2 linked regions of the Hymenobacter tibetensis genome follow. Each later gene encodes a partner of the first gene's protein in a complex. Links are inferred from orthologs where the notes say so. Each region holds a gene or a part of one and is shown on either strand. Other genes may lie near its edges. The genes, in order: tsaE and tsaD.

Region 1 (15,847 bases):
CGGCCGCCCCCTAGTGAATTTCGAACCGTGGAACCAGCTCCTTGAACTACCCCTCAACCAGTACGCCGAGGAATATTCGGCGGGCATGAAAAAGAAGCTGGCACTGCTGGCACTGTTAATTCAACCATTTCGCTACCTAATTCTCGACGAGCCTTTCAATGGCCTCGATTTAAACACCAACCTGCTGTTGATGGAGATTCTGCGGCGGTTGCGGGAGCAAGGCACGGGCATCTTGCTTACCTCGCATCTGCTGGGCTCACTTACCGAACTGTGCGACGAACTCACCGTGCTGGCTGACAACACCGTGCGCCGTCGCTACACCGCCGCCGAATTTGGACAGGTGCAGCACGATTTATTGGATGGTTTCTACCAAGAAAAACTAGCCCACGTGCGCATGCTGCTGCCCGATAAGTAGGCTAGTAAATACCACGTTGATGGCCTGCCTGATAAAGCGCTGTAGATAGCAAAAGAGAATAGGTCACACACTTTCTTAGAGGGCCAAGTAAAATGGGCCTAGTAAGGCCTGAAATGCCTGAGAGTACTCGTCGCCTTCTCGCACCAGTAGCTCTTGCGGCGGCATAAGCACTGGCTGCCGTCCGAAGGTGGTAATGTGGCGTAGCAGCTTGCTGTTGGCGCGGTGCCGTAACACCACGCAACCAGCCGGATACAAACCACTGCGCGCAGCTTCCAACTCGAAATGCTGCATTTCGGGCGGGGGCAGCAGCACGGTCAGGTGTCCGCCAGGGGCGAGAAAGTTTGCTGCAAAACCAGCTAGCTCCGCAAACGACAATGTATCAGGAGCCGTGTGGCGGGCGGTGGCCCGGCGAGCATCAGGCGGGCGCAACGAGGAACGAAAGAAGGGCGGATTGCAGAGGATGTGGTGGAAAAGAGCCGGCTTGGTGGCCGCGAAGGCCGCTAGGGACTGTGGATGTACGACCAGGCGTCTAGCCCAAGGACTAGCGTCGAAGTTGGCCTGCGCTTGAGTTGCAGCGTCTTCGTCCACTTCCACCGCCTCTATTTGTGCTTGCTGATTGCGTTGAGCGGCCATCAAAGCCAGCAGGCCGGTTCCCGTACCAATATCCAAGATGCGTTGCGCACCTGCTATGTTGGCTAGTGCGCCCAGCACGCAGGCGTCGGTGCTGACTTTCATGGCGCATTGCGCCTGCTCTACCCGAAACTGTTTGAACTGGAAATAGGTGTTGGCCATAGAGGTAGGTGGGCGCCAGAGCAGCTGAGGCGAAAAGCGCTACTTGCGCAGCCACTACTACCACGCCATTTGTTCACCGCCATGCCAGCGGGCAACCTTATTGCCCCGCAGCGCGGCGCTTCTCATCTTCTGCAGCCGTAGTGCGTTTGCGAGTGGGGGCCACTTCGCTGCTGCCAAACCGGTACGCAAACGACGCGGTAACGACGCGGGTGTCCTGCGTGGCGCGTTGGTTTTCAACAAGCGGAACGTAGCGGGAAGTGGACCGCACCGGTGCCGTGTAGAAAAGGTCGGTGGCATTCAAGCGCAAGGTACCCCGGCCATCCAGCAGAGTTTTTTGCACGCCGACACCAACTTGCCCACGGGAGCGAACAATCTGGAAGGCGTACTGCTCTCGGGAATTGTAGGTAGCGTTTAAGTCGGCCGACCACGTCTTGGTGATAGTGAACGAGTTGTTGGCGCTTAAAATGGCACCTACCCGGCCTGGCAGCGTGGTAGCCCCCTCGAATTTGCCAGTGAAATAGATGTAGAACAATTCGGCATCAGTGTACACTTGCCACCATTTGGTGAGCGTTAGGGGCGCCGCCAGCGTGAAGGCGTAATAATGTTCGGCACTCAAATTTGCGTTCGTCAGTCGTACCAAGCTGTTGGCATCAAGCTGATACACGTCTACAATCGGGTTGCTGGTATACGCATAGCTGAGGCCCGTAGTAAGCTTACGGAATGTATGCGTCAGTTCAGTATTGTAGCTGGTTTGTGGCCGCAAATACGGGTTGCCGGCCCGGTAGGAGGTAGGGTCAACGTAGAATCGGAACGGATTGAACTGGTTGTAGGTGGGCCGATTCAGGCGGCGGCTCAGCGAAATACCCATCTCATGAGTTTCGGAAATGGTACGCCGCACGCTTAAGTTGGGGAAGAGCTGCAAATAATTGCGGTCGAAATTCTCGTTGCCGATGGTTTGACGGCCGATAGCCAGCGTATGCTCGGCTCGCAAGCCCGCTGCTATTGTTAGGCGAGGCCGTGTCCGCGTCAGGTTAACGTATGCTGCCTTGATATCTTCCTTATATCGAAACCCATTCGACTGGTTGACGTCCAGCGTGGTGATGTCGTCAATCGTATTAAAGAAGATAATGTCGTTGTTGGAGCGCACCCAACTGGCTTTAACGCCAGCCTCGGCCCGCACACCGTTCGGCAGGGGCCGTATATAATCCGCCTTCACCGATTGAATGGTGAGTGTTCCTTGCTGGTCACCCGTGAGCAGGCGTGGGCTCAGCTGCGGCGAAAGGAAGGCGGTAGCCAAAGACAAGTCACGGTCAGTACCGAAGCGCGCTATATCGGCGTCAGCCGTCAGTTCCGGTGTGCCGCTGGAATCGGGGCGAAACGTGTGGCGGAATGTTAGGTTGCCAGCCACATTAGGGGTCTGAAGCTCGCTTATCGTCCGGGAAGTGTATTGCAGCGTTTCCTGGCCGAGAGCATCATAGAATACAGATGAGTTTTGGCCATCTACGGGGAGGCGGCTTGCCAAGCCACTCAGCACAGCGCCCACCGACGTCTTTTCACCGACCGTATAATCAAGGCCCGTCCGCCAAGTATGCGATTCTAAATCTAGGCGGCGTTTGTTGTATTGAGTGCTGCGTGAAGTAACTATTTCGTCTTGGTAATACGTCCGGTCGAAGGCTAGATTTTGAAAGCCATTACGCTTGGTATACGCATAGGTGCCATACACATTCAGTGCCTTCTGCTGATGATTGAACGACACACCTGAACTCAGCTTGCCGTATTTCCCGCGCCCATAGCTAAGGTTAGCGTTACCATTGTTGCCTTGGCGCTGGTCTTTCTTGAGATTGATGGCAATAACCCCAGCGGTGCCCTGGGCATCATACTTTGCCGACGGGTTGGTAATAAGCTCGATGCTACGGACCTGCTCAGCCGGTAAAGAGCGCAGCAAATTCGCTAGCTCCCCCCCAGTTAGCGGCACTCGCTTGCCATCAAGCAATACGAGCAAGCCTTTGCGGCCCCGTAAGCTGATATTTTCGCCGGCATCCACTGCCACTCCTGGGGCACGTTCGAGTACATTAAGCACGGAGTTGCCACTCGACAAAATGCTGCTCTCTACATTCACCACAGTGCGGTCGGGCAGGCGTTCAAACAGTGGTTTCTGGGCCGTTATGGTTACCTCTTTAAGCTGCACGGCGCTCGGGGCCAGTGTAAGCTTCAGGGGCGCTACTGGAGCAGAAACATCCACCGGGCCAGCCCAACTGCGGGTATAGCCCAACTGCGCCACCGATATCAGGTAGACGCCTAGCGCAGTTGGTTCCAACTGAAACCGGCCTTCCACATCGCTGAATTCGGTTTTCACTGCCACCGAATCCGCGCTCCGATGTAGCGTTACGGTGGCTCCCTCTACTGCGGTGCCAGTGCTAGTATAGACAGCACCCGTTACCGGCACGGGACGTACCTGAGCTGCTAGCGGCAAAACTGGCAGCAACAGCACTACCAGCAAACGTAAAAACTTATCTGGCAAGCCAGTGAAATCGAAAAGCATGGGCACTTCCGTTGAATGAAAAGCGGAGCGTGCAAAGGGCGTGTGGTAGAGCACAAAACCTAGAACTCTGTGCTTCAATAGGGAATAGATATAGTGCAGTGTACTGGTTCAGCTGTACTATTATCAATAACAACACAGCCGAAAAAGTGGAGGAAAGATAGCCATATTATCACTGAAACGGTGTAGCAACAGATAAGAAACGCAAAAAAAGCGGCTTTTAGGCCTATATTCTTCTTTTCCGCTTTCTTGAAAAACAAGCCCCACCCAGCTACTAGATGAGGCTTGTCGTGAACAAGGAGCAGAGACTTAACGAAGGGCTTCCAACGCCGTCCGAAGCCGTGGTAAAGCAGCCTCAATAGACTCAAACGATGCTCCCCCAACCGACATCCGGAACCAAGGCGACGTATCGGAAGTACCAAAGGCACTGAATGGCACCAGGGCCAACCGGGCCTCGTTGATGAGGTAAAAAGTCAGGTCCTTGGTGGTTGCCAGTACCTGCCCGGCCGGGGTAGTTTTGCCTAATACATCCAACCGAGCAGTCAGGTAGATGGCTCCCATCGGCACCATCGAATCAACGGGCAGGCCCTGGCTTTTCAACTCCTGCAAGCCTTCATGCAGGGTATCAAGGCTGCGCTGAAGCTTGGCTTTGAACTGTGTGGTGAAATCATCGACAGCCGCAGCTTGGGGCAGGTATTTGGCAGTGGCTACCTGCTCTGCTTTCGGGGCCCAGGCCCCAACATGGCCCAGAATGGACTTCATTTTGTCGATTACCACAGCTGGCCCAAATGCATACCCTACCCGTACCCCGGTGGCAGCCAAGCACTTCGAAATACCATCGATATAGACGACGTAGTCGCGTAGCTCAGGGCGTAGGTTAACAGGGTCGAAATGCTGGGTATCACCAAAGGTCAGCATCCAGTAAATCTGGTCGTAAAGCAGGTACAGCGGCTTCTCGCCGGGCTGGCGGCGCTGATTTTCAGCTACTACCAAGTCGCAGATCTCCAGCAAGTTCTCGCGCGAAAATACCGTGCCCGTGGGGTTGAGCGGGGAGCACAACGCTAGGAGTGTGGCACCCGGCAAGTGCGGAGCTAGTTCGGCAGCCGTGGGCATGAAGTTGTTTTCGGGCCGGGTTTCTACCATCACTGGCTCGGCGCCGGAAAGATGGCAGTAGTGGTTGTTGTTCCAACTGGGTACCGGAAACACCACTCGGTCGCCGGGGTCGATGAGGGCGAGGTACGTGGCATATATAAGCGGCCGCGAGCCACCAGCAACTAGCACATCGTTGGGCGCATATTCCAGCCCCAACCGCTGTTTGGTAAACGTGGTAGCTGCTTCGCGCAGTGCCGCCATGCCGTTGGCGGGCGGATAATTGGTGTTGCCCGCCTGGTAGGCGTCGGTGATTTCGGCCTGTAGTTCCGCCGGAATTGGGTAAAAAGCTGGGTCAAAGTCGCCGATGGTGAGGTTGCAAATCTGCTCTCCCTTGCGAATCATGTCGTTTACTTCGTTGCCTATTTTGATGATTTCGGAGCCGATCAGGCTCCCTGCCATTCGCGAGACTTGCATGAGTAAAGGTGTTTTGGTCGGCCAAATATAGAGCCTGGTATGCACAGCAACAGGAAAGTGCGGGGCTTCGGTTCTTGTTTCAACTACTAAGTGGGGTAGGAGTTATCAAGCAAATCAGCCTGAGTGCCCTCATAAGAAACGGGCATTGCGTAAACTTGCGCCTTCAACACCCACTGTATCATGTCTGCTCCGTTGCTCGAATTTGCTGTACCTGGCCTAGGGGCATTACCCGCTGTTGCAGCGCAAGTGGCCAAAGCCATCCGGGGGTATTCTATCGTTTGCTTTGAAGGCGAGATGGGCGCGGGCAAGACAACGTTCATCAAAGCCTTGTGCGAAGAACTGGGCGTGCAAGAGGAAGTCAGCAGTCCTACTTTTGCCCTTGTCAACGAGTACCGCGACGCTCACAACAAGCCCATCTATCACTTCGACTTCTACCGCCTCAACAATCCGCGCGAAGCCGAGGACATTGGCGCGTTGGAGTACTTTGATTCTGGCTATCTTTGCCTGATAGAGTGGCCCAGCCGTATCGAGCCGCTGTTGCCCTCAAATCGTCTCCTTATTCAACTCACCGTCACTGGCGATGAGTCGAGAGAATTAAAGATTACGAATTAGAAATTACGAATTGTCTGTGCGGCGCTGTAGTCAGAGGTTGTGATGGATGATACCCCCAATTTTTAATTTTTAATTCTCAATTTTTAACCGATAAAATGCCCGAAGCAGTACCCCCCGGATTTGAGTCTCTGGCTGCGAGCCGCGCTTATTTCACCCAGGAATCAATGCTGGCCGTGGACACACGGAAGCGGAAGCTGTTTATTGGGCTGCCGCGCGAGACCTCGCTTCAGGAAAACCGCATCTGCCTCACGCCGGAGGCAGTCAAGCATCTTATTGAGGAAGGCCACGAAGTAGTGATGGAGAGCGGTGCGGGGGAACCTAGCAAATACTCCGACCACGACTATTCAGAAGCGGGGGCTACCATTGCCTACTCCCAGAAGGAGGTCTACGAAGCCGACCTCATCCTGAAAGTGGCCCCGCCTACCCAAGACGAAATCGAATTTTTAAAAGCTAACCAGACGCTAATTTCGGCGTTGCAGTTTGGTACGCTCACGGCGGAATACGTCATGGCCCTCACCCGAAAAAAGGTGAATGCTATCAGCTTTGAGTTGATCAAAGACCCCTCCGGCGCGCGGCCGGTCGTACGGGCCATGAGCGAAATTGCGGGTTCCACCGTCATGCTGATTGCGGCGGAATATTTGGCCCGCTCCAACGAAGGAAAAGGCATCATTTTGGGCGGTATTACTGGTGTCCCTCCGTCGCAGGTTGTGATTTTGGGCGCCGGTACGGTAGCCGAATACGCGGCTCGGGCCGCCACCGGTCTGGGCGCCGAAGTGAAGGTCTTCGACAACCACATCTACAAGCTGCGCCGCCTCAAGCAGAACCTTGGCACCCAACTCTACACCAGCACCCTCGACACCTTTGCCCTTAGCCAGCAAATTCGTCGCGCCGACGTAGTGATTGGGGCCCTTAATGCCGAAGAAGGCCGCGTGCCGTTCATGGTACCCGAGAGCATGGTGGCCAACATGGCGCCCGGTTCGGTCATTATCGATGTAAGCATTGACCAAGGCGGCTGCTTCGAAACCAGCGAGATGACCACGCACAACAAGCCGGTCTTCCGCAAATACGACGTTATTCATTATTGCGTGCCCAACATTGCCAGCCGCGTGCCTCGCACTGCAACCAATGCGTTAAGCAACATTTTCACCCCGATCCTGCAAGAAATCAGCCAGCACGGCGGCATCAATGAGGTGTTGTTCACCAATGAGCATTTCCGCTCGGGCGTATACGTGTACAAAGGCTCCCTCACCAACGCTACTATTGCTAAGCGCTTCAACATGCGCTACAAGGAGTTGAGCTTAATGATTGCCGTACGGAATTAATACAGCTCGATTAATACAGCGCGCTGATTTCCGGAGAGAGACGAGCTGGAATATAAAAGTGATAAAACATTCCTATTGAAATTACTTATACAAACGTTTTGTAATGTTGATTTTGCTGAACTCATATGGGCAGAGGAGTAATAATCTTTTCCAACATGTTCATTTAGATTCGTTCTGTAGAAATAATGGAATCTATTTTTATAATAAATTTGTGCATGATTTAACTAGTGATTATCCGAATTTAAAGAAGTCTATTAGTGGCCATATGATAGATTTATGCATGGATATAAAATTACCACAAATAGCAAATAAATTAAAACTTACTAAATATATTGAGTTCCGAGATATAAGACAGAATGTCCATTATCAAGATACTATCTTAAAGCATAAGCTAGTGTCTTGTGATGGCTGGTTTTTCAGAAGTATCGAAACGGTTGCTAAGTACCAAGAGTTTTACAAATGGCTTTTTATGCCTAATGTAGACCAGCAATACTTAGATAGTACTTATCTTAAAAAAGCAGACCCACGTGAAGTAGTTGTGGGTGTTCATATTCGTAGAGGTGATTATAAGGACCACGAAAATGGGCGATTCTTTTTTTCTGATGAAGTTTATCTGCGTTTCTTATTGCAGCTTCGTGATATTTTATCTGCACATAATCGTCCTCACAGATTTCTGCTGTTTAGTAACGATCCAGAATTAGATATCGAACTTTATAAGGGCCAGTTAAGCTGTGTATCTATGTCGAATAATTCTGCTTTAGCTGATCAATATTTGATGTCAAAATGCGATTATCTAATTGGTCCACCAAGTACATTTTCAGGCTGGGCTAATTATATTGGGGGCGTTCCTTACTATCATATACAGGATGCAACTGCTACCATAGGGCTGGATGATTTTATATCTGCACCCTATATAACGGCATAGCTTACACAGCGGGATGCGCAGGCCCGTCAACAACGCTACATGAAATGTAGCTTGTGTTGCCTAGTGTGCGGAGTAGTGTTCATGAGGGAATTTAAGTCTTTGCGAGCAGAAACACCTTCCACGCCTCCAGCAACTTTCCTTCCTCCAAAATTTTCTTGCCAAGCTGCATAAGTTGCTGCCGCTGCTCGGTGGGGTTGCCGAAGTATTGTTGTAGTAAGGCGCTAACCAGCGGGTTTTGCTTGAACTCCTGCACCTGCTCGGGCGTGGGTATGGCTTGCTGTTCGATGTTGCCTAGGCGGCCCAGGTTATTGCCCGTGAGGATATCCGATGTGCGAATGTGCTCGGGTAGTTGGTCGATGCCGATGCCTTGGTTGCGGTTGGGTTTAGGCACCGTGAACAGGCTTTCCGGAGTTACGCGGCTGTACCAGTCGCCGGCGAGGCGGGCCACGGCGTCGAACTTATGCGGGTCGATGCCGGGGCCGGAATCCAACAGGATACTCTCGCGGAAGTGAGCCTGTACCACCCGGCAAATCACGAGGTTGCCACCGCCGTTGGAGTCGCCAATGGCAATAATCTGCTCGACCACGCACTCTAGCGAAACCGGTGCCTCGGCCACCCGTGGCGGCCGCACTTTGTCGGAGGCCAGTTCAGTTAAGCCAGCTTTTACAAATTCATTCACCCCCCGCTCATACTCGGTGCTGGCCAACGACATTTGCTCGACTAGTGCATAGTCGCAGATGTTGACCACGCATTCAGCCACCTCGCGCACATTGAAGAGGGTGTGCTTCCGCGTGTTGTCGCGTACGCGGTTGGCGGGGGAGAAGATCAACGTGGGCGGATTGGAACTGAACACGTTGAAAAACGAGTAGGGGCTCAAATTCACTTCACCTGCCGCTGAAACGGTGCTTACAAACGCTACGGGGCGGGGTGCCACGGCACTTAGCAGAAATTGGTGCCATTCCGGCCCCGGTAACGTACCTGGCGTAATCGTGCGAAAAGACATAGAAGCTACTAGCTGGTACTAGTTGTGAAACGGAACAGAAACGGCAGGCAATACGCTGCTTACGAATCCGGACGGTGGCGTACCGCCGTCTGGCCAATACTTGTGCAAGCCGTGCCAGCATGGATAGCTATAGCTCGATGGCCGAGGAGTTCTGAGTGCAAAGCAGGTACTGGTTTGGACGTAGAGTTGAGGAGGAAATCAGTTAGTCCAGGCAGCGGGAACAGGAGGCTTGCCTTGCAGGGGTAAGGTGATGATAAATTCGGTGTATTCGCCGGGCTGGCTGGTGACTTCCAGTGTGCCGCCGTGGCTGCGCGTGATGATATCATAGCTAACCCATAACCCAAGGCCAAGCCCTTCGCCGTCGGGTTTGGTGGTGAAAAAGCGCTGAAAGATGTCGGCAATACCTTCTTCGGCTATGCCAGGGCCATTGTCGCGCACCCTGATTTCGGCGTGGTCCCCACGGTGATGGGTGCTAAGCGTAATCTGGGGTACGTATTCTTCATCAGTGGCTTGGCGCTGGCGCTGATGCACACCGTGGAAAGCAGTAGTGAACAAGCTAACCAACACCCGGCCCAACTCTTGCCGAACCACCGACACTTCAGGGAGCGTTTCGTCGGGGTGCGAAAACAGGGCGGCGTTGAAGTGGCGGTTTTTGATGCGTAAGTCGTGGTAGGTGAGGCGCATGTATTCGTTGGCCAGCACGTTGAGGTTGGTGGCCTGGCGCTGAGCCGGACCCGTGCTGGAGTAGTCGAGCATGCTGCTCACAAAGCCCTCTGCCTGCTTGCTGTGCAGCACAATCTTGGACTGGTACTGGCTTAGGTTCTGGAACATATCATCGATAATCTGCTGATCATCAATGGGCAGTGGTACTTTAGCTAACTCTTCGCGCAATTCCTGACACAGCCCCACGCTGATAGCCGCAAAGTTTTTCACGCTGCTCATCGGGTTTTTGAGCTCGTGCGCTACACCCGCCATCAATTCGCCTAACGAAGCCATTTTCTCGCGCAGTACCAACTGGCTCTGAGTGGTGCGCAGTTGCTGGACGATACTAGCCAGCGTGTCTCGTTGTTTGGTTAGTTCTTCTTTCTGCTGACCGATCTGCTGATTTAACTGCTGTAGGCGCTGGTTGGCCCGCTGTTGATGCCAGTTGTGGCGCCACAAGAATAGAGCTATCAGAAGAAGAATGCCCAGGCCTACCCATAGCACGTACGTACGGACTGTGGCCGTGAACTGAGCATTTTCGGCTTCCAGTTGCTGCAAGCGCTGCTGCTCCTGGAAACCAATGGCATCAAGCTGTTTGATGCGCTGCGGATTGTGCAAGCTATCCTGCGCGGTGAGCATGATGCTCATGTATTTCAAGGTGCTATCGTCTTGGCCGCGGGCCCGAAAGGCATCAGCCAGTAGGGTGCTGGTGCGCAGCACCCCCACTATGAAAGGCAGCGTCTGGCCCACCGCCAATGATTTTCGGGCATAGAAAATGCTGGAATCAGCTTGGTGCCGACGGAAGTAGAGCTCGGCCATGTACTGAAAAGCGCGGCAGCGGCATCGTAAGTCGTTTTCAGGCAGCGCCGCCCGAGCACTCAAGTGATAATGCTGCACAGCCGAGTTCATCATACCCCGCGCTGCTTGCAGCAGCCCTATTTCACGCAGAATGTAGGGCCGGGGGTTGCCCCAGCAGCTCCACCCTGCAGCAGGTGGGGTGCGAGCAAGCGCGTACGCCTGGTGCAAGTAGTAGGACGCCGAGTCGAGTAAGCCCAGCCCTTCGTAGCTGGCACCCATGTTGGTTAGAATGCTGGCTAGCTGCGAAGGATCATTGACACGGGCCTGCTGATACATGGCGCGGGCTTGAAAATAATAGTGCAGCGAAGGTCGAAAATCGTCGAGGGCAAAGTACAGCAGCCCTGTTTGGTTGAAGGTGCGGGACTTGCCTTCAAGGTCGTTGCTTTGCTGGTTGAGCTGTAGGGCCTGCAGATTCAGGCGTAACGCTTCGGGTAGGTTACCACGCTCGGAATACAAGATGGCCAACCGTGAAAGGCACCGGCCTTCGCCCTTGTGGTAGCCGATGCGCCGAGCAAGCCGCAAGCCCTGCTGGGCGTACTTCTGCACCGAATCGAAATGGGAGTAGCGGTAGGTTGCGCTCAGGTTGGCTAACAGCAGCACCCGGCTGGTGTCGGTGGTGGTCCGGGCTAACTCCTGCTCTAAGGCTGCTGTTTGTGGGCTCTGGCCTACCGCTCGTACAACCGGCAGTACAAGCAGAAGCCAGAAAAGTAATCGTGAAATCATACCGAAAGGTAAGAATAGGAAACAAGCTATTTAGCTGTCTTTACACTGGAGCTTCTGCCTCTAAAAGAAGCAAGGCAGGAAGAGGGATGTAGGGGAGGCGGCGGGCAACAAATACCCGTAAAGTAGCTAATATCTCGGCAGTAATGCGTGAAAGAGAGCAAGGCTACAATTCTGGAGTGCCCATGCAGTGGTTAACGCCTTGGTACGTAACGTGTGGCAGATTGCAGGGGAGAGGCCTAGTGCTCTAAGTGGTTAGTTACGCATGCTACCTATAGTAGGCAGCAAGAAAGCAAAAGGCGCTAGTAGAAGCGGCGAACCGCACTATCTTGTGGCTTTCTGTATGACCGTTATTCTATGTATTGGCGTTTCTATTGTTCTCTGGTTCTTGTCGTGTTGGCTGCTGTTGGGGCGTGTGCGCAACCGTCTGCCTCTAGTGCTGATACCGTGCGTTTGCGCCGTCACTTGCTCACGCTTGTTGGCACCCCGCAACCCCGTAACTACCTGCACCCAGCCAGCCTCAACCAGGCCGGCGAGTACATCTTGCAACAATTGCAAGCGGCTGGTGCACGTACCGCTGAGCAGCCATATGAGGTAAAAGGCCAACTGTACCGCAACCTGATTGGGAGTTTCGGCCCCGAAGCCGGCCCCCGCCTCATTATTGGGGCGCATTATGATGTATGCGGCGAGCAGCCCGGCACCGACGATAACGGGAGTGGCGTAGCTGCTTTGTTGGAGCTGGCCCGCCTGTTAGGCCAGCAGCCAAGCCTGCCTTACCGAATTGATTTGGTGGCATACACGTTGGAAGAGCCTCCTTTTTTTCGGACTCCGCACATGGGTAGCTACGTTCACGCCCAATCATTGCATGCGGCGGGAGTGCCCGTACGAGGCATGATAGCGCTGGAAATGCTGGGCTATTACGATGACCGGAAAGGCAGCCAGCGCTATCCGTTCAGCCCATTAAAGCTGATTTTTGGTAGCCGGGGAAACTACGTGACCGTCGCGCAGAAATTTGGCAACGGGCGCTTCGGCCGGCAGTTTGCTCGGCGCTACCGGGCAGCGGCCGCACTGCCCGTAAAACGGTTCAAGGCACCTGCCTGGCTGCCTGGTATCGACTTCTCCGACCACCTCAACTATTGGCAGTTCAACTACTCGGCAGTGCTCCTCACCGACACCGCCTTCTACCGTAATCAGCACTACCATGAGCCCACTGATACGCTCGACCGGCTGGATATGCGCCGGTTGGGACTGTCGGTGGATGCTGTGTTGGCGGTGTTGCTCCATCCCTGAAGTAAGACGAAAGCCCAACTACAGGTCCGGAGTGGCGTATGGGAAGCCAAGCGCGCATCATTTGCTGCCGCTTCCTTCCCCGAGTTCATGATAAAATTGCCGCTCGTAATTGGGCTTTATTTGCTAACTGCCACCGGATTTGGGCAAGCCCTGCCGCGCTTGCTTGACCATAATGCCCTGGGCTGGACGGTGTACTCCGGCGACCACCAAGTCAGTAAGAGGTGGACAATCCATACTGAATATCAGCTGCGGCGGGTGAAGCTTCTAGGCACGCAGCAGCAGCACCTAGCACGGCTAGGAGTAGGGCACAAGCTCACGGACCGGGTGACGGTAAGCGGAGGGTACACCTACTTTCAAACGCACGAATACGGCCGCTATCCTACCGTAGTGGGCAAGCCCCAGCCCGAGCAGCGGCTCTATCAGGACGTAACGCTGGCAGATGAAGTAGGGCGCCTGCAACTCTCGCAACGCCTGCGCCTAGAACAACGCTGGCTGGGCCAACGAGCCGCTGAAGGCACCGGCAACGTGCAAGACTGGGAGTATCAGCACCGAATCCGGTACCAACTGGCGGGGAGCTTCCCGCTGCAAGGCCCCACCATCGACGACGGGGAATGGTACCTCAATGCCTTCGACGAGTTGTTTATCAGCTTCGGGCGCAATGTGGGCAACAACGTGTTCAACCAAAACCGGATTTCTGGTGGCCTGGGCTACCAGTTCAGCAGCAAAGCCAAGGTCGAACTCAACTACCTCAACCAAGTAACGCAACACGCCGAGCCGGACCCCGCCAGTGGACGGCCCGTGTTTGAAATCAATAACGGCTTCCGAGTGAACATCCTCTACGACCTAGATTTTACTACGAGAGAGGAATAGCGTGGGCCGGCAGCGTCCCCACCCAAACTCGATCCGTCTGGACCACGAAGAATTCTCGGCCTGTGTCGTTGGTGTAGGTGTGGTGCGGGCGACGTAGCATCCATGCTGGCCAGCCAGCAGGATAATCTTCTGGCTCGAACCAGTCACTCCAATAGCAAGCCTGCCATTCCAGTTGATCGGCTCCCGGCAACTCCCGGTACTTAGCTGGCAATAGGAAAGCCAAGTCGCATGCTGTAACTAGATGCGGGTACCGCTTGATCCTCTTTCCTACGGCAGCCACTACTTGTGAGGAGTGCGCGAAGTCCCTTTCAAACAGCCAAATTGCTAGGTAGAACTTTTTGGGCTGCGCTATCAGCGCCTGATGCCATTGCCTGAACGTAGCCAGTAACATATGCAGGGCCTGCTGCCGCACGGCAACAGGAACAACAACGAAAGGGGTATGCCAAGGACCAAGTCCGAGCTTACGGTATGTATACTGCGTTCGGAGTAGTGCGTTGGTATTCAACTGCTTGATATAGAGACTTTCCTTTTCAAGTCGGCGCAATAGTCTTTTCGTACCCCATGGCTTCTTCATCAGAAGTAACTTCATTGTTGAAATAAGTCTATATGTTTGCTAACTTAGTATATATTTACTAATTACCTATAGTCTTAGTGTAAGTCCTCACTTACCTCGCTATGTCACAACTTACATGCCCAAAGTGCGAATCCAAGGAAGCTACCAAAAGTGGAGTGGTAGGCGGCAGACAACGCTATAAGTGCAAGAATTGTGGGTATCACTTCTCGGTAGCCAAGGCAGGCAAGGAGATTAATTCCTATTACGTCATCAAAGCACTACAGCTATACGTGGAAGGCGTAAGCTACCGTGAGATTGAGCGGTTGCTGGGGGTTAGCCACGTGAGCGTGATGAACTGGGTGAAAAAGTACGGCATGAAAGCTCCCCGCCAGACAGAATATCATCCAACGTATAAAATACTCAACCAGAAAGAGTTGACGGAGTATTTCCAGAATACAAACAACCTGAAAGGAGCCGGGCTAGTGGTGACTGAGTTGGGCGACAAATACATGATGATCCGGTGGGAACGGTTTCGGCAAGGGTAGCAGCTATAGAGGTTAACAGAAGTATAGCAGGGGCGTGACATGTGGCGGAAGGTTTTGCTATTTGGTTGAGCTGAAAGGGGAGGATAGGAGTTGCCGCTCTTCCCTGACAGAGCTCCTCCGATTCCCACCGTACCACTTCCACCATCCTCTATGCAAAACGCCCGTTACGCGCTGGCACTTAGTGCGCTGCTGACTACTGCCGGAGCTTCGGCTCAGGTAATAACACCCCCCACCGGTGAGGCGCCCCCGCCCGCTGCGCCAGCGCCGCCCCCCGCCACACCTACTGCGGCCAAACCAGTGCCCTACGGACCGGGGATGAAAGTCAACCTCTCACCCGACGGGTCCAAGTACTTGCGTTTCTTGCTTTGGTCACAGATTTACACGCGCTACAACGAGAACAACACCGGTACCCTGCGCGCGCCCAACAAGCCCAAAGACAGCCAGGTGGATTTCGGGATTCGCCGCTCACGCATGGTGATTCTGGCGCAGCTTAACCCACGCTTCTTAGTGTATACCCACTTGGGTATCAACAACCAAAATAACGTGAGTGGGGGCTTGAATGCCGCTACTGACGGCAAGAAGCCGCAGATCTTCATTCATGAAGCCGTAACAGAGTACAAGGTCAACAAGTACCTCAATTTGGGAGCGGGCCTGCACTACTACAACGGTATTTCACGCCTGAGCAGCGCCAGCACCACCAGCATGCTGGCCATGGACTTTCCGCTCACCAACTTCCCTACTATCGACGCCCTCGACCAATTTGCCCGCTACCTCGGCGTGTTTGCCAAGGGTCGCATCGGCAAGTTCGACTACCGCTTGTCGGTGAGCGACCCGTTTCTGACCAACCTGCCAACCAATGCGAACTATGTGGCGGGGGGCGTCCAAACTGGCAACCCGCTGGGTTTGGGTACCACAGTAGATGGCGTGAACACGGGTACCAATATTGCACAGTACAACCCGCAGAATACCGGCCATGTGTATCAAGGGTATTTCAATTACAACTTCTTAGAGCCAGAGGCTAATTTATTGCCATATTATCAGGGTACTTACCTAGGTACCAAACGAGTACTAAGTTTGGGAACCGGCTTCATGTACAACAATGATGGCATGTACTCGCGGCCCACTAGTGACGCCC
Region 2 (16,008 bases), 1.7 Mb from region 1 along the record:
AAGTTCACGAACGACTTCACCGCCAACAATCCCACCGCAAAGGCTATGACGTTGCCAAACAAAAGCAGCTTCATGTCGTCGGCACCAGGCGCACTCACCTTGTAGGTTTTGTAGAGCTGGTAGGCCGTGATAACGAACATGGTGGGCACGGCCAGCAGGAACGAGAAGTCGGCGGCCGAGCGCCGGTCGAACCCTTGGGCCAAGCCACCAATGATGGTAGCCGCCGAACGCGACACGCCCGGAATCAGAGCGATACACTGAAACAGCCCGATTTTAAGCGCTTGCATGGTGCTAGGCGTGGTCACTTCCTTGCGCGGACTGGAAAACCAACGGTCCACGAACAGCAGAATAATGCCGCCAACTACCAGCGAAATCGCCACAACGGTTACACTCTTCAATAATTCTTCGATAACGTCTTTCAGCAGGAAGCCTAGAACGCCGAACGGCAAAAATGCCACAATCAGCTTCACATAGAAATCTACGCTTTGCAGAAACCGGCGCCAGTAAAGCGCTACCACCGATAGAATGGCCCCTAGTTGAATGGAGGTGATATAGGTTTCGGTGAATGGCAACTGCCCAATGCCGAGCAGATTGGCTACGATAACCATGTGTCCGGTACTGGAAACCGGCAAAAATTCCGTTAAGCCTTCAACAATGGCCAATAGCAGCGCGTGCCAGTAATTCATATGCAAGGAGTGTAGCTCGAAGCGCCAGCTTCGTGTCTCGTAGAAAATGGGCGTGCGCACGTGTCCTTGACGTGGCATGTCAGGGGCAGGCGCACCATACGCGAAGCTGGCGCTTCGGGGGTGAGCAACTACGGGCGCTTGTAGCTGGGAGCGGTGACGGGAGGCGCAGCAGGGGCGGGCTGCTGAGCGAGAGTTTCGCGGGTGGTAGCGTCATTGGCGACGGGTGCATAGCCGTGAGGCTTCGCCATAATGGCCCAAAACTCGATAATGAACCCAATAATCAGCAAAATAGGACCTAGGGTGATGCCCAAGAACCCTTCGCCATAGTCAGCGGAGTCCAACGTCATCGTGATGAAGCCTGCCGCCAGCACGGCTAGTCCAATAAACATCAGGCGGTAGTTACGCGTCCCGAAGGCAAAGCGAGGCTGTTGTGTAGGTTCCATAAAAGCAAGTTAGGAAAGAACAGATGCGGACAGGCGGAAGCGGATGGCAGCGCAACGGCTCGGGCTCTTCCGCAGGTTGAATTCGCGTTTCAAGTGAAGGGTTAGTACAGATCATCCAGCGACATGCCCAGGTATTTACGTACGGCGCGGTAAGAGCTAAGAAAACCAATACCGCAACCCAGGCCCACCATCACCAGCAGCAGCACCCCAATAAGCCGGTCGTCGCGCAGAATACGCAGGTCGGCCACTTGTAGGTAGGCGTATTGGAGCAGCGCCAGCAGCAGCAAAGCCGCCAGAACGCCGCTTACCAAACCCTGCCAGGTGGCGCGCCGCAAGAAAGGCCGCTGAATAAAGAACGAGGTGGCTCCCACCAGCTGCATGCTCCTAATAAGGAAACGCTGTGAGAACAACGCCAGCTTAATGGTATTGTTGATGAGCACCGTCACGACAATAGTGAGCACCACCGCGAAGCCAAGCAGCACTAAACTGAGCTTACGCACATTCTGGTTGATGGAGCTGATGAGGCTCTGCACATACTGTACCTCGTGCACGCCTGGTTCAGCCTTCAGTTCTCGCTCGATGCGGCCCATTTGCAGCGAGTCAGAGTATTCCGACTTGATTTTCAGAATGTAGGCGTCACGCAGCGGGTTGTCGCCCAGGAAGGTTTTGAAGTCCTCGCCGGTTTGGTCGATAAACTGTTTGGCTCCTTCCTCCTTCGATAAGAAGCGCACTTGCGGCTTCTGGTCACGGAGGGCAATGTAGGGCTTGCGCGAAAAGTCTTGTTGCAGGCGCAGTAGCTCAGTTGGGGGCAAGTCGCGCTCCAGATATACTTGCATCTCAATGTTTTCCTTCACCAGGTTGGAAAGCTTATGCGCATGAATCAGGAGCAGCCCAAACAACCCAATGACCAGCAACGCCAGCGTAATACTGAACACTACCATGGTGTGCGGGTAGCTGCCAAGCTTTTTCTTACGAGTCGGACGGGTTGGGGGCATAGAAAGGCAAAGGTAAGCGTAAGAATGACTAGAGGAGAAGTTGAGGCAATGATTAACAATCATTAACAAAGCCTGCCTCTCTCAGAAAGACCAGCGTGCTGCCGCGAGCGGACATGGCGGCACCCTGTCAGCGGGTGTATTGTAGTTTCGTATGACCACGTAGGTGGCAATCCTTGTCATTCCAATATTTCGCGCATCAAGCGCCGTGAGGAATCTGGATTTAGCTGTTGAACGGCTTCACTCAGATTCCTCTCGCCGCTTGATGCGCGAAATATTGGAACGACAAAGCATGTAATAACTTCCTATAAGGTGGTCCGTGGGTCGTCGTCCACGTTTAGGACTTCGCGGGCTTTGCGGGCGTTGGTTTCGCGGCGACGCAGGTGTTTGCGGGCAAATAGCTCGGTTATGGAATCGAACTGCTCGGTGTGAAGCAGGGAGATGCCCGCCCGGGCCTGGTTTTGGTTGGTGAGGCCACTGTAGTCGCGGGGAGTGGTTTCGTACCGCAGCTTAGCTCGGAATTTACCGTCGGCTCGCAATGCATATTCCAAGCTCAAATCCCCGATAACCGACGTGTTGGCACCAGTCAACGTGGTGCCATTGGCTGTCGTGACCACGCCACCGTTGTTGAAGCCACCTTCGCGCGTAACGCGCAGCCGGCCGTTCAGGAACGAATAGCTCAGGCGCACCTGCAAGGCCTGAAGCTGTTCGGCCGATAAGCCGCTGAAGTTGAAGCTGATTTCCAGATTGGGGTCTAGCTGCGACGTAAGAGCCCCGAGCTGCGTGGAAATAATTTGCCCCAAGCTGTTGCCCAAGGCGTTGTCTTGCCCCCGGAACGAAGTAACCGACGACAACGAGCCTACCTGTGCCAGTTGCCGGAACACTACCAAGCTAAATACTTGTCGGTTTAGCTCCTGCTCGTCGTTGCGCAGCGACGACAGAAACGGCGCTAAGTCGCCTTCCAGTGACGAGGGAATGTCATTGAACTCCAGGTTTAGCTTGATAGCCGGCAGCAACAGTGGCCCCGTCAGGTTCATGACCGCCGTGACGGGCACTACCGCCGTATTGCCAGGCAGCGCCGGCGCCAGCGACGTACGTTGCGTGTAGGCTGCCGTCACGTTCATCTCGCCGGCCAGCGGGTCGCCGTTCCAGACAATGGTGCCGCCGGGCCGCACCACAAACTCCTTGTTAACAAGGCCCTGCAACGTGAAATTGTAAGCGCCTCGCACAATCTCAATTTGCCCACTCATATTGAAGTCGCCGCGCGTATCAATGTTCAGGCGCAGCCGCCCAGCCGCCGTTCCCCGGATAACGTCGCCCGTGCTTTCATCGAGCAGAATCTCGACGTAAGCATCGGGGGTCACCTCCAGGTTCATGTTCAGCCGGATACCCGAAAGGTCTATCTTCTCCTGCACCCCGATGGGCACGGGTGTGCGGGCCGTGTCGAGCAAGTTGCGGTTCACGAAGCGGATATAGCTGGCCTGCTCGGCCTTGGCTGCGTTGTCAAGCGGCAAGGAGAGGCGTGTGCCAGGGTCGGAGCGGGCTTGCACGTTCACCACGAGATTGTTGGAAGGACCATCGACGCGGGCCGTGCCGGTGGCGTAGGCCGTGCCGAAGTACAGCTGGTTGTCTTTGCGGGTGGTATTGAGCACCAGTAGCTTGCGAAACGAAGCATCTAGGTCCAGCCGCATATTCTTAAATCCGTCGTGCAGAATGTCGCCGGTGATGGTGCCAGCATTGCCCAGCGGGTCACGCATCCGAATGTCGCGGAGCGCAATCCGGTCCTCGGCAAACCGAATCCGGTCAGAGAACGTGTAGGTGGTATTTAAATAAATAAAGGTGAGCTGGCCCTCCTTTACATCTAGCGTTCCGGTCAGGTGCGGCCCGTCGAAACGGCCGGCTAGCCGTAGCGTGCCTTCGGCCGTGCCACCCAGGTCACGGAATATGGTTTTAAGGAAAGGCTCGGCCAGCTTAACGGGGGCATTATCCAGCACGCCGGTTAGGTTGAGCTGGTCGGTGGGGTGGTTAGGGGCAATGGTGCCGGCCACGCGCACGGCCCGCGCACCGTTGCGAAGCACATCCATGTCCACCAGGATCTGCTCGGCGTTGTTGTCCCAGCTGCTTTTCCCCGTCACGTCGCCAATCAGTACATTATCCAGCTTCAGCGAATCCACCGTGAGGGTGGAGTTGATAGCCAGCGGGCCATACACGCCGCTTAGCGTGCCTTCGGCATTCACGCGGCCGGTCATGTTTTGGTTGGTGAGGGAGTTAAGCGTTGCTAGCTCCATGTCCTTCACCAGCAGTTTCAGCTCCTTGCTGGCATCCTGCGAAACAAAGCCTTGTGCACTAATGCTTTGGAGGCCATTGCTGAGCGTCAGATTCTGAATGTCAATTTCTCGGCCCTTGTTGGAGAATACCACGGCATTGTCTTGCGCAATAGTCCAATCCTTGCCTAACAAGTTCACGCCCGACTGCCGGAACACCACCTGCACTGCATCGGGTAGAAACGACAGGGCGCCGTTTATCTGGGCCCGGTTGGTGGAATTGGACTGGATAAGTGCAGTCGAGAAGTTGATGCGCTCCTGGTCCCACACGCCCTCCACGTAGAACCGCTCGGTCTTGCCTAGGGCCGGGAGTACTTGGCGCTCTGAGGTGATGCTGGCCTGCGCCAACACCTCGGGCTGGTACGGCAGCTTGGAGGTGGTGAAATCGAAAGCTGTGCGGTAGGTGCGGATGCTGTCAATCTGGAGAGTGTCGAAACTGCCGCCAAGCTGGAAAATAGAGGTTTGGCCGTTGCGGAATGAACCATCAATACGCGAGTAGTTGGAAATCTTTAGGCCCGGCATGAACAGCTGCAATGCTGGATTAGGCTTCTTCAGATACAAGTCCAGTGCAATAGCGTATTCCCGAATCGGCACCTGGCGCTTGCGGCGGTAGTAGGTGGCAATAGCAGCGTCGTTGCTCTCGAAATTCAAAGCGTATTCCGTAAGCAGCACCTGGGAGCTTCGAATCACTTCGGTGTAGTTGAAGTTGCCGGTGGCTATCAGGTTAAGCGCTTCGGAACGGACCGTGAGTTGGCGTTGCCCGGCGGTGCGTGCACTGATTACATCAAACGTATCCAGCGCTACGGTGCGGCCCGCGTAGCCAAGGCGTGTGTTGCGCAGAATAATGCGGCCCAGTAAATCGTCGAGGCGCAACCCCCGGAACTTCACGTCGGCAGTGGTAGCTACCGTTACGCTTTGCTTGGTTAAACCCAAGGCGCGCAAGTCGGCCCGACGCACCCGAGCCCGCACATCAAACGCTTGCGTGGCTTTATTCAGATCCACCGTGCCGGTGGCATCGAATTGGAGGCTGGGGTCGTTGGCAGCAATGCGGCCTGTAAACGACTCGCGGCTGAAGCGCCCGTCGGTGGTGATGTTGCGGTAGCGGTAGCCGTTCAGCCAGATACGCTGCACCGTGGCCCGGGCCGTCAGGCGGGCACCTTCCGGCGTGAACCCGACGCCCTGCACCCGCCCGCTCATCGTAACGTCGCGCACCGTCTTCTCTTGTCCTAGCAGCTTGCCTAGTTGAAAATTGGTGGTTTGGATGTCGCCTTCATAAGATGAGAAGCGCGGGTCGGTCTTGAACTTCAGATTGACGTCGGACACCACCGAACCGAGTGCCGTATCAAAACTGCCATTGGCTACGAAGTCGTTATAAAAGCCCAGGAACTGCCCTTTCAGCTGCACCACGCCCAGCCGCTGCACGTACGGCCAGCCCGAGGCCGGAATGTAGCGCCGGATGTCGCGCCCATCAACCACGGAGGGTTGTAGCTTCATTTCCACGAAGCTTTCCTTGAAATTGGGAAGCCCTTCCACCCCAATATTGCCCACCACGTGCGTGTTCTTGCCGTAACGGATGTCCAGATTCTTGGTATGGAAGTCCCGAACGTAGCCGGTAGCCTCCCCCGACAAAAGCACGGTTTCCTTTAAGTCGCGCACCGACTGTTGGGGGGCAAACTGGGCAATGTCGTCGGAGTAGAGGCGCGAGGGCTGTAGCCGCGCCACCACCCGCACCGAGTCATTGAAGTCGGTGAAGTTGAGGAAGTGCGCGTACTCGAATCGGATGTAATCGTGGATTCGGCTGCTGCCCACGCGCAAGTTCAAGCTCGAAAACTCCCAAAACTTGGCGGCGTAGGTCATGTTGGCCGTTAGCTCCCGTAGGCGGGTGCCGGAGGGCGTGTCCACGGTCCGCAGGCCGTTGATTTGAGTGTGAATGGTGTCGCCGCGCAGCCAGATTTCCGATACATCGGCGTAAATGCTGTCGAGCCGCATGTGGGCATAGTCCATGGAGCGGCCATAGTACTCGGCGCGGGGCGTGTTCTCGTTGTCGAGAATGAAGCGGCCGTTGCGCAAGCTCACGGTGCCAATCTTGAAGTCGAAGGGCTTACTGACTTTGGTGGTATCGGAAGGCCCCACCAGCCGCCTAACGGCGCTCAGAAACTGCGACAGATTGGTGGAATCGGGCTGGTCTTTATAGGTTACCAGCGCAAAGCGCGGTTCTTCCAGCGTGAGGTTGCTCACGTGCAGGTGCGACGGGTCGAAGACACTGAATAGGCTGATAGACGCATCGGCCCGGCCAATATTAAACAACTCACCTCCGCGCCGGTCCAGCACTTGCACCCCTTGGAGCAACACCCGCGAAAACGGGCGGATGTCTACCCGGCCCACCACCACCTTCTGGCCTAACTTGTCGGTCAGGATGTCGGCCGCCTGCTGGGCTAGCCGCGTCTGGACGCTCGGGATGCGCAACGCTACCAACGCCCCCACCACTGCCACTATCACCACCAGCACCAACGCTAGCAGCACTTTTAGCATAACAGAGAGGAAACGGGGCACGGGCGAAACAGGCTAAAGCAGAGCGGAAAAGGCGAAGATACAGGGTTAACCGTTGCGCGGTAGAGCCCGATGGTTGCGCTACCGCTGTGGCAAGAACGATACCACGCAGCCATTGGTTAAGCTTCAGACGGCATTCAGCGCAATCAGTTTAAGCTTTTAAACGAACTTTATGGGAAATTCCGTCTGTCGGGCTACTTGTTCCTGAGTCCTGTTGTTTGGCAGAAACCTCCTGCCACGCAAAAGAAACAACAGTCTTCTTCTTGCAGCCGGCCACCCGCATAGGCCCAACAGGAAAAGCGCTTCAACAAGCGAATACGTAGTGAAGCAGAACGGTATTAGCGGCTAACCTGTATTTCTAGATAGGTTAGGTTTGCGTGCTATACATTGGCAAAAGCACCAGGTACAGACCGACGAGAGCTATCCATTATGAACATCGACTACATCACCGAAGTAGAGGGAAACGAAGCTGTGCTGGATAAATATGTGGAAGCCGTATTTGCTCAGACCTGCAAGCCTGCCAAGATCTATCCATTTCCTTACCAAGTGCCCGGTGAGGAGAACTGCTTGGATAGTCCGTTGATAAAATACTTTCTTCAGCAACAACCTTTTGTGTTGGAAAGAGCCGTTGAGTTTTTTGAAAAGCTTCGGAAGATCGACAAGAAAGGGTTCAATGGTATTTATTTTCCGCTCGATAAATGGGTAGAAGCCACTATCAAAAAGCCTTTCTTCTATAACGAGAATGAAGGCGATAAATGGACCAGAGTTGTACTGTTAAAGCTTAGGCCTGATGCAGATCCTACTACGGCTTCTCCCGACCATATAAAGTTCATGTGTTATTTGGCAGTTTGCCACCTCAAGTACGGCCCGAGTTATGCCAGCGTAATGGCAAATCGGTATTTTCAAATGGCCACTGATTTGGGGTCGGATGAGGTGGCCAAGCTGAAGAAGTTTGGTAGTGGCGAACTACCCAAAGAGCTAACCGAGTACAAAGACGGCTACGTGAGCTGCGTTGCTAACGATGCCTTTGGCACTATCAAGGTAACGGTGAAAGAAGAAGTGGCCGAAAGCTACCAGCGGGTTTTTCACTTCATCAATCGACTGCTGCAAACCAGTTTTCCTAGGAGCTATTCCATCGAGTTCAGCAGCAAGCAGAAAGCTTGGCTGCCTATCAAAGGGCTGCCAAAGAAGGGTGTACACGCGTTGTTTGCCAATGCCGTGAGCTACGAGAGCGTGCATCCGCTACTGGTGGAGTATGCTCACCTCGCCATGAGGACCAACGAATGGTACACTAACATCGACAGCGAAGAATGTGCTATGCCATCCACCTTCGCCGTGTTTGCCTTGGGCCTGACAAGCGACGCGTACTTCGGGTTGGTGAAGCAGTACATGAAGACCGTGGACAAAGAACACCAGGAAATACAAGTGAAATTCACACCCGCCTTCGTCGAGAAATTTGTCATTACTCAGGAAAGCCTGCCTGTTTTCATGAGCTGCCTGTTATCGACGCAGGAGCATAAGCACTATAAGTTGTTTGCCGAGCAATTTCAGGACGCGGAGAAACTAACAATGCTGCTAACTTTCAAAGCTACTTTCGCGCAGTATCTAGTAGACTATCTTGAAAACGAGGACGGCGAGGAAGTGGCAGATTACCTGTGGGAATCGGTGCTGCATGCCATTTTTGGCCCCGTACACAAATACCCCAAACTGTTGAGCAGCGTCGGTGAGACGTTGCGCCCACTCTATGCCGAGCTGTTCGAGAAAATAGAAATAGAAAGTGAGTAGCCGCTGCTACAACATTTAGCCGTTGTCTGTTCTGATTACAACTTGCCGCGCAAACCGCCTTTGCAACGAGTAGTGCCTCCAGTGCCTGCTTCAATTTACTTTTCTCTGTATGCCTACCATTCTCGCCATCGAATCCTCTTGCGACGATACTTCCGCTGCCGTCATGGTAGACGGTGAAATCCGCTCCAACGTGGTGGCCACGCAGCAAGTCCACGAGCAATACGGCGGTGTGGTGCCCGAATTAGCCTCGCGTGCCCACCAGCAACATCTGATTCCAGTTGTGACGGCTGCGTTGCACAAAGCCGGCGTTGCTAAGCAAGACCTGGATGCCGTGGCCTTTACGCAGGGGCCAGGCTTGCTCGGTTCCTTGCTGGTAGGCGGCATGTTTGCCAAAACCTTTGCTCTGGCCCTGGGCAAGCCACTCATCGCCGTCAATCACATGCGGGCGCATATCCTGGCGCATTTCATTGAGGAACCGCGACCCGAATTTCCGTTTCTGTGTCTGACGGTCAGTGGGGGGCATACCCAACTGGTGATTGTGCGCGGCGCGCTGGATATGGAAATCATCGGCCAAACTATTGACGATGCCGCGGGAGAAGCGTTCGACAAAACGGCGAAGCTTCTCGGTCTGCCGTATCCCGGCGGGCCGCACCTCGACAAGCTGGCCCGTCAGGGCAACCCCACGCGCTTTCCGTTTCCCATCGGGACCATGCCGGGCTACGATTTCAGCTTCAGCGGCTTGAAAACGGCCGTTATGTATTTCCTGCGCCAGCAAACGGCCAAAGACCCTGCGTTCATCCAAGACAACCTGCCCGACCTCTGCGCCAGCATCCAGTATACCATCATTCAAACGTTGCTGCGGCAGCTTCGTCGCGCCGCCGCCGACCATCACCTCACCCAGATAGCCTTAGCCGGTGGGGTGGCTGCTAACTCCGGCCTACGCCAGGCCCTGCACGATGAAGCGGCCAGCCAAAACTGGCAAGTGTTTATTCCCGACTTCCAGTTCTGCACCGACAACGCGGGCATGGTGGCCATGACGGCGCAGTTTCAATACCAAGCCGGCGACTTCGCCAATCAACTCGTTAGCTCCGACCCACGGCTAAAACTAACTTCTGGTTCGTAGCATAGGTCTGAACCGGCCAATGAATAGTAGCCGGTCTGGGCCAGAGCACTGACAAGAAGGGAGAAGCCGGAGGGTGTTTCAATTCGGTTAGGTGGTGGCAAATTGCGCCCGTACAAAGTCACGAGCATAGTCTTTCACCTGGTCGCGGACTGAGCGGAATTCCTGCATCACTTCTTCTTCAGTGCCCGTTGCTTTGGCGGGGTCGGGGAAGTTGTGATGCAGTTTTTGCGCGGATGAAGGAAAGGCGGGGCACACTTCGTTGGCGTGGTCACAGACAGTGAGCACGAAATCAAACGGTACAGCCGAGTACTCGTCTACGTGGTTGCTGGTGTGGTGAGAGATATTCACGCCATCCTCGGCCATCACCTGTACTGCCCTGGGGTTGAGGCCATGGACTTCCACCCCTGCGCTGTACACGGTAGCCCGGCCTGCGAGTTGTTGCTGGAGGTAGCCGTGTAGCAATTGGCTACGACAGGAATTACCGGTGCAGAGCACCAGGATATTTGAGGTAGTGGACATCGACTTGAAAACTAAAGCTATGCGAGTAGCCAGACGTGGCTACAAGAGTACCACCCTGCCAGCCGCGCTAATCCGGCCAGTGATTACCTGAAAAATGTGAAACTCAGCTAGCAGCATCCGCCGCCAGGAGCACACGCAGTGGCAGGCGCTATAACCGGAGTAGCCGCTGTTAGCGGAAAAGCCATTGGCGCAGTATCTAGTACGTTTAGTGTAGCTGGTTGCGCCTTGGCGGTTGGGGCAATGCAGCATTGGGTGTTGCTTGCGTCGGCTTGGTCGTACTCTTGCTGATAGCGTGGGTCATTGAACTCGGCATCGGCGTGGAAGTAATATACTTCCCATTCCACACCGTCGGGGTCGTTGACCCAGAATTTGTCTTGTTTGGCGTAGCAGCAGCTAGTACCCATTTCTTCTCGAGCAACCAAGCCGAACTTGTGCGCAACAGCCAATCGTTGCTCCATTTCTTCCACAGTCTCCACCTGAAAGCCAAGGTGCCCGAAGTTGCTTGCCACGCGTTCCGGATTCTCGACGAAAGAGATAATTAAGGAAGGCTTATCCAACACGTATTTGGCGTAGCCGCGGCGGATTTTGGCAGCGGGCTGGCCAAAGAAAGCAGTGTAGAAATTAACTGTGGCGGTTAGGTCGGAGACGTACAGCGAGACGTGCATCCGGGGGAAAACAGCAGGTTCCATAAGTAAAGAGACGTAGGGTAGGAAAACGAATTAGCAGCAAGTAGTACCAGGCGAGCAGGCTTCAACAGCCATGGCCTCGGTGAAAAAGGCACTGAATTGCTGCTGCACTTGGCGAAGCAACTCGGTGTTGAGGCAGTAGCAGACGGTAAGTCCATCAATTTCGCCCCGAATCAATCCTAGGGCTTTCAACTCTTGCAAATGCTGTGAAACCGTCGTGCGAGAGAGAGGCAACTCGGCCGCAATGTCACCGGAAATGCAAGTTTTCTTGGAAGCCAGTAGTTGAATGATGGCCACCCGAGCCGGGTGTGCAAGGGCCTTTGCCACGCGAGCAAGTTGCTGTTGCTCGTCAGTAAAGACTGCGGTTTTGGCGTAGGTCATATAGCAATGATGTATGACGTAAACATACGACATAAAATAAAATGTGCTTACTTCATTTGCTATTTTTTAAGTGCCAACTCTACGTTGACGTTGGCCAAGGCTGCCAACAACTACCTTACTATCTGTCTACCTTATTCAAACCATGAAATTGCTTTTCCAGCCTGGGGATGTTCAGACGTACTCGTTTGTAGTTACAGCGCAGGATTTTGCCGTACTCAACGGAAAGCTGATTCATCCGGTGCTGAGCACGTTTGCGTTGGGGCAGGCGCTGGAGTGGAGCAGTCGGCAGTTTGTGGACCTGATGCTGGAAGAAGGAGAGGCCGGCATTGGCACGATGCTCTTGGTGGAACACCACGCACCGGCCTTCGAAGGAGAAACCGTGGAAATTCAAGCTATTTTTGATGAGTTGAAAGGCGCTGAATTGACTTGCCACGTAAAAGCGTATGTAGGCGAGCGGCTAGTAGCTACCGGCCGTACCGGCCAGCGCATCGTAGATAGTGCTAAGCTACATGCGCGCTTCAACGCACTACGCAAGACTTCCTAGTTCCGCGGCCTGCCCACGGCCAGACAAAATACCCGACCCATCGTGAGTAAAAAAGAAGATACCCCCAAGCGCGTAAACATCCTGAACCGCCGCGCCTCCTACGAATATGCTTTCTTAGCGAAGTATGATGCGGGCATCATGCTGCAAGGCACCGAAATCAAAAGCATTCGGGATGGTAGCGTGCAGATTCAAGACGGTTTCTGCGTGTTCCAACCCGACGGCAGCCTGTGGGTGCATGGCCTGACCATTGCCAAGTACACCGCTGGCACCTACAACAACCACGAGCCAACCCGCCCGCGCAAACTGCTGCTCAACAAGCGTGAGCTAAACCAACTGGCCAACAAAAATCAGGAGCAAGGCCTCACCATCATTCCCATCCGGATGTTCGTTAACGACCGGGGGTTTGCCAAGCTGGAAATTGCGCTAGCCAAAGGCAAGAAGCTGTTCGATAAGCGGGACAGCATCAAAGAAAAAGACCAGAAGCGTGAGCTAGACCGCGCCCGGGACTATTAAATGAACGAGTGAGATGGTGAAACAGTGAGTTTGACGTTCTTTGCTGCTAGATTGCCCGACCACTTTATACGCTTATAATTGAAATGAACTAGTGCGTTAGACGTTTCAGCCGCGCAGTATGCGGAAGTCGAACAGCAAACTCACCAGTTCACCACCTCACCATATTACCACCTTGGAACACGGAATCTGCGCACTGAGCGTTGTGCCGGTACGCGCCGAACCTACGGACAAAGCCGAAATTGTTACCCAATTAGTCTTTGGCGAGTGCTACTCCATCCTGTTAGCGCAGGGACAATGGATACAGATCCGGACTACCGCCGACCAGTACGTGGGCTGGATGGATGTGAAGCAACATACCTCCATAACCACCGACTACTTAGCCGCCTGGCAAGCCCAGGACCACCCGCGTACGTTGGATGTGGTGCAAATCGTAAGCGACCCGGATACCCGCATTCCGGTGCAGCTCGGTTCACGGCTGCCTTTCTTCGATGGGATGACGTTGCGCCTCGGGGAGCGGCAGCTATTCTACAACGGCGCTGCCACCAACCCCCAAAACGGGCACGGGCCGCACGGGCCCCTTGATGCTCGCCTGCGCCTGCTTCAGAAAATGGCGCTCGTGTACCTGAAAGCGCCCTACCTATGGGGTGGCAAAAGTTTGTTTGGCATCGACTGCTCTGGATTGATGCAGCAACTCTACGGCCTCATTGGGGTGCAGCTCCCCCGCGATGCGCGCCAGCAGATCAACCACGGCCAAACGGTGCACTTCGTGGCCCAAACCCAGCCCGGCGACTTGGCTTTCTTTGACAACGCGGAAGGCAACATAGTACACGTTGGGTTACTACTTGACGACCAGCAAATCATCCATGCCAGCGGCGAAGTACGCATCGACCCTCTCGACCACAATGGCATCTTCAACCGCGACCGGCAGAAGTACACCCACAAGCTGCGCCTGATCAAGCGCCTGCTAACCGAATAAGAGCGGTTAGCGCGTAGTGCTGAGGGCATTCAGGCCTCAAGTAGGCTGGTTCTAAATGCGGCAACACCCACTAAAAAACAATCTTTGCCTGCCCACGAGCAAATAGAAACTAAAGTTTCTGGCTATTGTTAATACGCTTAGAATCATCTAGCTTTCGCTGTACCTGATGATTACTCTTACTTAAGCGTATGGATCAAAAAGTCCTAGTTCTGAATGGCGATTACACAGCCATCACGCTGTGCAGTGTGCAGAAGGCATTTGTTTTACTGTTTTTAGAGAAGGCCGAGATGATTGCCAACTCGGAAAACGGCGTGCTACGAACTGTTAGCAAGTCGTATCCCAAGCCCAGCATCATCCGATTGCAGCGCTACGTGCGTGTGCCGTACAAGGGCATTGCCCTAAGCCGCCACAACATCATGAAGCGTGACCATTTCGAGTGTCAATATTGCGGCTCCACCAAAAACCTAACCCTCGACCACGTGTTGCCTCGCTCGCGCGGCGGTGATTCCAGTTGGGGTAACTTGCTTACGGCTTGCTCCCGGTGCAACCATGCCAAAGGGCACCGTACCCCACAGGAGGCCGGCCTTACGATAAGACAGCAGCCGAAGAAACCCACCTTGTCTGGTTTCCTCAAGCTGAGTGCCGGTACCATCGACCATAATTGGCACGCCTATCTAACCAACTAAGCCGGAAGCATTGCTTGCCGGCTTTTTTGTGGCTTTATAGTTTTCCTTGTAAGCACGTTTAGCGGCAGACTACAGCTGTAGGCTCTTCCTCGGATGGAAGCTCCTGTATCTGTAGTCTGCACCTAGGGTGTAAGTGGTGCCCGCAGCAATTCAGCGGTGTAGCGTCCTTCATTCCCCCAACCTCGTTGCGAACAGCTTCATGAATCCCCGTTCCACTGGAAACGGGGATTTTTTATGAGCGTACCTCACCCTCAAATAGGCCACGGTTAAGAGGAAGGATGAGCTGGCAAGTATAGAATCAATATGAGCCGTTCAGCAGGAGCAATGCCACGTGCTTTAGGTGCTGTTTGGAGCGAAGTTTCGGGAGAGCACATACCGCAATCGATTAGATATTTTATTTCTGCTCTACCCGCTTAGGTTTATCTCAGAAACGATTGCACGGCTTTTACTTTAGGGCTTTTCCGAGCGTTCTATAGGCCAGTCGTAAGGACCGGTTGCAGTCAATTCCCCAAGAATGAAGAAACCCATCATCATCCTGTCGTTAGCGGCCCTAGTAGGTGGCCTGTTGAACGTGAGTCAGAAGAGTAGTGCCAATGCCACCCAGAAAGTGGCAAGCAGCAAACCAGAGGACATGCCTTTCCGCAATCCTGATCTGCCCATTGATCAGCGGGTAGATGACCTAGTGGGGCGACTGACCTTGCCGGAAAAAGTATCACAGATGCTGAATGGCTCGCCGGCCGTTGATCGGCTGGGCATTCCGGCGTACAACTGGTGGAACGAGGCGCTGCATGGCGTGGCCCGCACCAGCATGAAAACGACGGTTTTCCCACAGGCAATTGGCATGGCTGCTACCTTCGACAAAGACGCCATGCTGCAAATGGCCACCATCACGTCCGACGAAGCCCGAGCGGTGCACCAGGAGTATGTGCGGCGCGGAGAGCGAGGCATCTACCAAGGCCTCACGTTCTGGACCCCAAACATCAACATCTTCCGCGACCCGCGGTGGGGTAGGGGCCAGGAGACCTACGGGGAGGATCCTTATCTGACAGGTCAGTTGGGGTCGGCGCTGGTGAAAGGATTTCAGGGCGACGACCCGAAGTATTTGAAAATTACGGCCTGCGCCAAGCATTTTGCCGTGCACAGCGGTCCTGAACCTTCGCGCCACGAGTTCAACGCCAAAATCAGCGACTATGACCTGTGGGATACCTACCTGCCTGCGTTCCGCGACCTGATTGTGGACGCCAAAGTAGCCGGCGTGATGTGCGCCTACAACGCGTACGCCAGTCAGCCTTGCTGCGGCAGCGACAAGCTGATGAACGAGATTCTGTACGACAAGTGGAAGTTTAACGGGTACGTCACGTCCGACTGCGACGGCATCAACGACTTCTGGCAACACCACAAAACCGACCCTGACGCTGCTACCGCCGCCGCCAACGCCGTGCTGCACGGCACCGACATAGAGTGCGCTACGGGTAAGCTCTTCACCTATAATTCCTTGCTGGAATCGGTGCAGCGCGGGCTGATAACGGAAAAGCAACTGGACGTGTCGGTGAAGCGGCTCTACAAGATTCGCTTTCAGCTGGGCATGTTCGACCCGGTGGAGCGCGTGAAATACGCGCAGATTCCGATGAGCGTAGTGGAAAGCAAGCCGCATCAGGCCCACGCCCTCAAAATGGCGCACGAGTCGTTGGTGTTGCTCAAAAACGACAAGAACACGTTGCCGCTACGCAAAGACCTCAAAAAGATAGTGGTGCTTGGCCCCAACGCCGACAACGACGCCGTACAACTCGGCAACTACAA

The links.
Region 2: the proteins of tsaE (region 1) and tsaD are in contact, whole or in part, in a crystal structure (PDB 6N9A), measured with the Thermotoga maritima proteins. The link is inferred for Hymenobacter tibetensis from one-to-one orthologs. Residues at the interface, in WP_004082108.1 of Thermotoga maritima: Leu37, Gly38, Lys46, Lys57, Val59, Lys60, Ser61, Thr63, Phe64, Thr65, Leu66, Met67, Val69, Pro71, Tyr82, Arg83, Leu84, Asp86, Asp88, Phe89, Asp93, Ile128, Asp130, Glu131, Arg134; in WP_004082750.1 of Thermotoga maritima: Cys10, Asp11, Arg49, His50, Leu82, Gly84, Gly135, Gly136, Glu154, Thr155, Leu156, Asp157, Asp158, Ser159, Glu162, Asp165, Lys166, Arg169, Leu170, Tyr175, Lys213, Thr214, Leu217, Tyr218, Gln221, Arg222, Asn324.

The regions. Positions count from the first base shown.
Region 1 is NZ_CP094669.1:2,537,807-2,553,653, forward strand. The notes cover bases 4,452-7,208. They hold tsaE (tRNA (adenosine(37)-N6)-threonylcarbamoyltransferase complex ATPase subunit type 1 TsaE), read left to right. Parts: upstream 4,452-5,492; coding sequence 5,493-5,924; downstream 5,925-7,208. Other genes in these bases: MTX78_RS10110 (pyridoxal phosphate-dependent aminotransferase), read right to left, coding at 4,452-5,312; MTX78_RS10120 (alanine dehydrogenase), read left to right, coding at 6,020-7,208. Also shown: MTX78_RS10095 (ATP-binding cassette domain-containing protein), read left to right, coding at 1-415; MTX78_RS10100 (tRNA1(Val) (adenine(37)-N6)-methyltransferase), read right to left, coding at 491-1,207; MTX78_RS10105 (outer membrane beta-barrel protein), read right to left, coding at 1,305-3,749; more of MTX78_RS10110, read right to left, coding at 4,056-4,451; more of MTX78_RS10120, read left to right, coding at 7,209-7,246; MTX78_RS10125 (alpha-1,2-fucosyltransferase), read left to right, coding at 7,458-8,171; MTX78_RS10130 (flavin reductase family protein), read right to left, coding at 8,263-9,174; MTX78_RS10135 (ATP-binding protein), read right to left, coding at 9,373-11,457; MTX78_RS10140 (M28 family peptidase), read left to right, coding at 11,908-12,744; MTX78_RS10145 (DUF2490 domain-containing protein), read left to right, coding at 12,832-13,614; MTX78_RS10150 (hypothetical protein), read right to left, coding at 13,598-13,837; MTX78_RS10155 (IS1/IS1595 family N-terminal zinc-binding domain-containing protein), read left to right, coding at 14,290-14,712; MTX78_RS10160 (hypothetical protein), read left to right, coding at 14,863-15,847. UniProt on the Escherichia coli protein: Required for the formation of a threonylcarbamoyl group on adenosine at position 37 (t(6)A37) in tRNAs that read codons beginning with adenine.
Region 2 is NZ_CP094669.1:4,233,339-4,249,346, reverse strand. What follows is about bases 7,979-10,896. They hold tsaD (tRNA (adenosine(37)-N6)-threonylcarbamoyltransferase complex transferase subunit TsaD), read left to right. Parts: upstream 7,979-8,889; coding sequence 8,890-9,903; downstream 9,904-10,896. Other genes in these bases: MTX78_RS17000 (ArsI/CadI family heavy metal resistance metalloenzyme), read right to left, coding at 10,530-10,896; MTX78_RS17005 (arsenate reductase ArsC), read right to left, coding at 9,991-10,422; MTX78_RS17015 (DUF6138 family protein), read left to right, coding at 7,979-8,780. In the rest of the region: MTX78_RS17035 (undecaprenyl-diphosphate phosphatase), read right to left, coding at 1-764; MTX78_RS17030 (DUF3098 domain-containing protein), read right to left, coding at 815-1,129; MTX78_RS17025 (cell division protein FtsX), read right to left, coding at 1,231-2,124; MTX78_RS17020 (translocation/assembly module TamB domain-containing protein), read right to left, coding at 2,427-6,977; more of MTX78_RS17015, read left to right, coding at 7,425-7,978; more of MTX78_RS17000, read right to left, coding at 10,897-11,111; MTX78_RS16995 (ArsR/SmtB family transcription factor), read right to left, coding at 11,142-11,489; MTX78_RS16990 (thioesterase family protein), read left to right, coding at 11,632-12,033; SsrA-binding protein SmpB, read left to right, coding at 12,073-12,546; MTX78_RS16980 (C40 family peptidase), read left to right, coding at 12,719-13,522; MTX78_RS16975 (HNH endonuclease), read left to right, coding at 13,711-14,208; MTX78_RS16970 (glycoside hydrolase family 3 C-terminal domain-containing protein), read left to right, coding at 14,723-16,008.